2 linked regions of the Teredinibacter turnerae T7901 genome follow. The main gene of each other region encodes a partner of the protein of the gene in region 2 in a complex. Links are inferred from orthologs where the notes say so. Each region holds a gene or a part of one and is shown on either strand. Other genes may lie near its edges.

Region 1 (3,318 bases), 730 kb from region 2 along the record:
TCGATGGGTGATTCCGATTTCGTTAAAGGCGAGCAGGTTGAATACAACAATGTCTTGGAAGAAAACGAGAAGCTGCGTGCTAATAGTCGTCAACCAGCGCAATACGAGCGCCAGTTACTGGGTATTACCAAAGCGTCTCTGGCAACTGAATCGTTTATTTCTGCGGCTTCGTTCCAGGAAACAACTCGCGTCCTTACCGAAGCAGCTGTCACCGGCAAGCTGGATAACCTGCGCGGCCTGAAGGAAAACGTGGTCGTTGGGCGTTTGATTCCTGCGGGCACCGGTTTGGCGTATCACAATGAACGTCGTCGTCGTCGCGAAGAGGACCACGGTTCTGCCGATAGTGTAAGTGCTGCAGAAGTAGAAGCTGCACTGACCGAGGCACTGCGTTCTACGTCGTCTTAACCCTTGACGACGTGCAAATAGTGTCAACGGATTAGTTGTTGACGATAGTGGGTGGTGTCATTACAATGCGCCACCCGCTGTTTTTGGCGGTGGGCTTCTATTGCCCATTTTTAGTGAATCTTTCTGTTTTTGCGCTTATAAAAGCAGAATCTAGTTAATTTTTTGGAGTTAAGTTTCATGGCAACGATCAACCAGTTGGTTCGTAAGCCGAGAAAACGCAAAGCTAAGACCAGTGACGTTCGCGCCCTGGAAGCATGTCCTCAGCGCCGCGGTGTTTGTACTCGTGTTTATACCACTACACCGAAAAAGCCAAACTCTGCACTGCGTAAAGTATGTCGTGTGCGTTTGACTAACGGCTTTGAAGTATCTTCCTACATTGGCGGTGAAGGCCACAACCTTCAAGAGCACAGTGTTGTATTGATTCGCGGCGGTCGTGTAAAAGACTTGCCTGGTGTGCGTTATCACACTGTTCGCGGTGCTCTGGATACGTCTGGCGTTAACGATCGTAAGCGCGGTCGTTCCAAGTACGGTACCAAGCGTCCTAAGTAAGGTCGCTTACCGTCTAGCGTTTTAAGGTAGAACCAGTAAGGCCGAGCGGTTTCAGTTTACTCTACGTCTCGGACAAGCCTGAATAAGAGTAATTGGTGAGTTTCAAACATGCCTAGAAGAAGAGTTGTCGCCAAGCGCGAAGTGCTGCCAGATCCTAAATTTGGCAACGTGACTTTGGCAAAATTCATGAACCACGTGATGATCAGTGGTAAAAAATCCGTTGCAGAGCGCATTGTGTATGGTGCTCTGGATCTGGTTAAAGAGAAATTAAACAAAGATCCTCTGGAAGTATTTGACGAGGCTTTGGAAAACATCGCTCCGCTGGTGGAAGTTAAATCCCGACGCGTTGGTGGTGCAACCTACCAGGTGCCTGTTGAAGTGCGCCCATCACGCCGTGAAGCGCTTGCCATGCGTTGGTTGGTGGAATACTCCCGCAATCGTGGTGAGAAATCCATGCCTCAGCGTCTCGCTGGCGAATTGATCGATGCTTCCCAGAACAAGGGCGGTGCGGTTAAGAAGCGTGAAGACGTTCACCGTATGGCCGAAGCGAACAAGGCGTTCTCGCACTTCCGCTTCTAACACCTCTACTGCGTTTCGCATACTTTTAAGCAATATCAAGATATGCAGCAGAAGGCAGCCATTGAAGCTGCCTTTTAGCGTATTAGGCAAGTGCAAAACGCAGTGGTTAAGAGGATGATGCGCTCACAACGCATTAGCAAATCGATTTTTTAAACAGCTATTGGGGATAGAGTCGTGGCACGTAAAACACCTATCGCACGTTATCGTAACATCGGTATCTGTGCGCACGTAGACGCTGGTAAAACCACCACAACCGAGCGTGTTCTCTTCTATACCGGTCTTTCACACAAGATCGGGGAAGTGCACGATGGTGCGGCCACCATGGACTGGATGGAGCAGGAACAGGAGCGTGGTATTACCATTACTTCTGCTGCTACCACCTGTTTCTGGGCGGGTATGGAACAGCAATTTGATCAACACCGTATCAACATCATCGATACTCCTGGGCACGTTGACTTCACCATCGAAGTAGAGCGTTCGCTGCGAGTTCTCGATGGCGCGGTCGTGGTGTTGTGTGGTTCTTCCGGTGTGCAGCCTCAGACTGAGACTGTATGGCGTCAGGCCAACAAATACGAAGTACCTCGTATGGTATTCGTAAACAAAATGGACCGTGCAGGTGCTAACTTCCTGCGTGTAGTTGAGCAGTTGAAAGATCGCCTTGGTGCGACCGCTGTACCTCTGCAAATGACAATCGGTTCAGAAGACGAATTTAAAGGTATTGTCGACCTGATTGAAATGAAAGCGATTCTCTGGAACGAAGCGGACCAGGGTATGACTTTCGATCGCGCCGACATCCCAGCCGACATGCTCGAAGAGTGTGAAGAGCTGCGCGAGCAGATGGTAGAAGCAGCAGCTGAAGCCAACGAAGAGCTGATGGAAAAGTACCTGGAAGAAGGTGAGCTGACTAACGACGAAATCAAAAAAGGTATTCGTTTGCGTACCTTGGCGAACGAAATCGTTCCAGTTCTGGGCGGTTCTGCATTCAAAAACAAAGGCGTGCAGGCGATGCTGGACGCGGTTATTGAATACCTGCCTGCGCCTACGGAAGTTAAGGCAATTCAAGGTACTCTGGAAGACGGCGAAACTGTTGCGGAGCGTCACGCAGACGATACCGAACCTTTTTCTGCGCTGGCGTTCAAAATTGCAACTGACCCATTCGTGGGAACGCTGACTTTCTTCCGCGTTTATTCCGGTAAATTGGAAAGCGGTACCGCGCTGTTGAACTCAGTGAAGGGCAAGAAAGAGCGTATCGGCCGTATGGTGCAAATGCACGCTAACAGCCGTGAAGAAATCAAAGAAGTATTGGCAGGCGACATTGCTGCCGCGATTGGTTTGAAAGATACAACAACAGGTGACACTCTTTGCGCGGAAAACAGCTTCATCGTTTTGGAGCGTATGGAATTCCCCGAGCCTGTTATTTCCGTTGCAGTAGAACCTAAGTCAAAAGCGGATCAGGAAAAAATGGGTATCGCTCTGGGCAAGCTTGCTCAGGAAGACCCGTCTTTCCGTGTGCGCACAGACGAAGAAACCGGTCAAACGATCATCTCCGGTATGGGTGAGCTTCACCTGGACATTCTGGTTGATCGTATGCGTCGTGAATTTAAAGTGGAAGCTAACATCGGTAAGCCGCAGGTTGCCTATCGTGAACGCATTACCAAAACCTCTGAAATCGAAGGCAAGTTTGTTCGTCAGTCAGGTGGTCGCGGTCAGTTCGGTCACGTTTGGATTAGGTTTGAACCCGCTGAAGATGGTGATGCCGAAGGTCTTGAATTTGTGAATGAAATT
Region 2 (2,811 bases):
CGTCCATCATGGGCTATGGCCCGGTGCCTTCTACCCAGAAGGCGTTGAAACAGCTCGGTATGTCAATTGGCGATATTGATGCGATAGAGCTTAACGAAGCTTTTGCTGCGCAATCTTTGCCAGTGCTTAAAGACCTCGATCTCCTGGAAAGCATGGACGAAAAGGTCAACCTATATGGTGGCGCTATTGCGTTGGGGCACCCGTTTGGTTGCTCGGGTACGCGAATTACCGGAACGCTCCTGTCTGTGATGCAGGAAGAAGACAAATCTCTTGGTGTCGCGACTATGTGTATTGGTTTGGGGCAGGGTATTACGACGATACTCGAGCGCGTATAGCCCCACCTGCGGGTCGATTTTGGCCCGCATCACAGTCCAAAACAGTTTTGTTGTTGAACCCCTTAATGGACTGTGGCACAATTGCCACCCTTCAAACTGACCCACCTCAAGAAACCGTTTAATTGTCCTTTAAAAACAATAGCTTACGGAAGTGAGGTCAGAAAAATTGTAGCTTGTGAAGCAACGCGGTCGTGGCGGAATTGGTAGACGCGCTGGGTTTAGGTTCCAGTGCCGCAAGGTGTGAGAGTTCGAGTCTCTCCGACCGCACCACACTCTATTTTGAAATCTATCTGCAAATTGTAAGAGGAACGAAATGCAAGTTTCTATCGAAACGACTTCCGGTTTGGAGCGTCGATTAACTGTTGGTATTCCCGCCGAGATAATCGATCAGGAAGTAGAAAAGCGTCTTAAGCAGGCCGCTAAAACCGTCAGAATCAATGGTTTTCGCAAAGGCAAAGTTCCTTTTAAAGTTGTCAAGCAGCGTTTTGGTGAAGGCGTTCGTCAGGAAGTGTTGGGCGATACCATCCAGCGCAGCTTTTACGACGCGGTTCGCCAGGAATCTGTGCGCCCTGCCGGTCAGCCTAGTATCGAGCCAAAGCAGATGGATGAAGGTAAGGATGTTGAATACATCGCCACCTTCGAAGTCTACCCAGAAGTTGAGTTAAAAGAACTCGACAACATCGAAATTACCCGCTACGACGCGGAAATCACCGACGCAGACATCGACAAAATGGTCGAGACACTGCAAAAAGGTCAGTCCTCTTGGGAGCCCGTTAAGCGCAAGTCGAAAAAAGGTGACAAAGTCACTATCGATTTTCTGGGCAAAATTGATGGCGAAGCCTTTGATGGCGGAGAAGCAAAAGGGCATCAATTGGAGCTTGGTTCCGGCAGTATGATTCCTGGCTTCGAAAAAGGCATTACTGGCATGAAGGCTGGCGAAACACAGCCGATTAACGTGACTTTTCCAGATGATTATCACGTCGAAGATTTGCGCAGTAAAGATGCAGAGTTTGAAATCACCGTTCACGAAGTGCTCGGCGAAAAGCTGCCTAAGCTCGACGAAGAATTTTATGCCAAATTTGGCGTAACCGAAGGTGGAGAAGAGAAGTTCCGCGAAGAGGTTAAGTCTAATATGGAGCGTGAGAAGCAGCGTGCTATCAAGGCTAAAGTAAAAGAGCAGGTAATGAATGCGTTGCTCGAGTCAAATTCGGTCGATCTGCCCGCTGCGTTGGTACAGAGCGAAATTGGTGCAATGCGTCAACAGATGGTTCAGCAATACGGTCAGAGCGCGCAGAACCTGGATCTTCAGGCGCTGTTGCCGGACGATATGTTCAAAGCTCAGGCTGAGCGACGCACAGCGCTGGCGCTGATTGTTTCCGAAGTAGTGAAAAAATATGAAGTGAAGGCAGACAAGGATATTGTTCGCTCCTTGATCGAAGAGGCCGCTTCGACCTATGAAGACCCTCAGGAAGTGATCAACTACTACTACAGCAACGAGCAACTGTTGGCGAATGTCGAGGCTGCTGCGCTGGAAGAGAAGGTTGTTGAATTGCTGCTCGAAAAAGCGACTGTTACGGATGCAACAGTGAGCTACGACGAAGTGATCAAGCCGCAAGAGCCTCAAGCAGAAGAAGCCTGATCTGTAACGATCTAAAAAAACCCCTCCTCGGAGGGGTTTTTTTTTGACTGGGGTTGAAATAAGGCATTGCGCACTCCAAATTTAGTGCTGATAGGTGGGCGTGAAACGCTCATTCTGGCGGTTTTGTAGGCGTTTTCAGGATTTTTTTGCGTCGCCGTGGAATCAAGGCGTTGTAACCGAGTTAACTCGCCTTATAATGAATTTTAGCTAAGAAAACAGGTATGCCTGCTGTCACCGCCTCGTTTGTTCGCTGACTCAAAGTTTGTCGGCAGTACCAAATAATTGTTGTCGGCCGTTTTTCCATGGGCCCGCATACCGATCCAAATCATAATTGTCACGGAATTCTCTGATGTCTCAATTTAATCCTATGGGTGGACAATCCACTACAATTCAAAGCTCCCTGGTGCCTATTGTTGTAGAACAAACTGCGCGGGGAGAGCGCTCCTACGATATCTATTCCCGACTGCTCAAAGAGCGGGTCATTTTTCTGGTGGGGCAGGTCGAAGACCATATGGCCAACCTGGTAGTGGCGCAATTGTTATTCCTCGAGGCGGAAAATCCCGATAAGGATATCCACCTTTATATTAATTCTCCGGGCGGCTCCGTCACTGCGGGCATGTCGATATACGACACTATGCAATTTATTAAGCCCGACGTTAGTACTATGTGTATTGGTCAGGCGTGCAGCATGGGTTCATTCTTGTTGTCTGCTGGTGCCACTGGCAAACGATTCTGTTTGCCCAATGCGCGCACCATGATTCACCAGCCGTCTGGTGGCGCTCAGGGGCAAGCGAGCGATATTCATATCCATGCCCAGGAGATCCTGAAAATCCGGGC

Evidence for each region.
Region 1: the proteins of tig (region 2) and rpsG are in contact, whole or in part, in a crystal structure (PDB 3GTY), measured with the Thermotoga maritima proteins. The link is inferred for Teredinibacter turnerae T7901 from one-to-one orthologs. Residues at the interface, in WP_004081061.1 of Thermotoga maritima: Glu122, Val124, Val129, Leu130, Tyr133, Glu188, Gly259, Ile262, Tyr263, Glu266, Ser270, Glu273, Gln274, Glu277, Arg308, Gln311, Ile312, Ser315, Tyr316, Glu325, Arg329, Arg336, Leu363, Phe366, Trp367, Arg373, Leu377, Arg381, Leu384, Glu387; in WP_004081843.1 of Thermotoga maritima: Lys34, Lys52, Lys55, Glu59, Arg62, Gln63, Glu66, Asn67, Lys69, Val71, Arg95, Ala109, Lys110, Lys111, Gly112, Arg113, Pro114, Glu117, Glu121, Ile124, Ala125, Tyr127, Asn128, Asn129, Thr130, Gly131, Lys135, Asp139, Arg142, Met143.

The regions. Positions count from the first base shown.
Region 1 is NC_012997.1:937,938-941,255, forward strand. The notes cover bases 1-2,797. They hold rpsG (30S ribosomal protein S7), read left to right. Parts: upstream 1-1,062; coding sequence 1,063-1,533; downstream 1,534-2,797. Other genes in these bases: rpoC (DNA-directed RNA polymerase subunit beta'), read left to right, coding at 1-405; rpsL (30S ribosomal protein S12), read left to right, coding at 583-954; fusA (elongation factor G), read left to right, coding at 1,708-2,797. Also shown: more of fusA, read left to right, coding at 2,798-3,318.
Region 2 is NC_012997.1:1,670,193-1,673,003, forward strand. It holds tig (trigger factor), read left to right. Parts: upstream 1-648; coding sequence 649-1,974; downstream 1,975-2,811. Other genes in the region: fadA (acetyl-CoA C-acyltransferase FadA), read left to right, coding at 1-335; clpP (ATP-dependent Clp endopeptidase proteolytic subunit ClpP), read left to right, coding at 2,324-2,811. UniProt on the Bacillus subtilis protein: Involved in protein export. Acts as a chaperone by maintaining the newly synthesized protein in an open conformation. Functions as a peptidyl-prolyl cis-trans isomerase.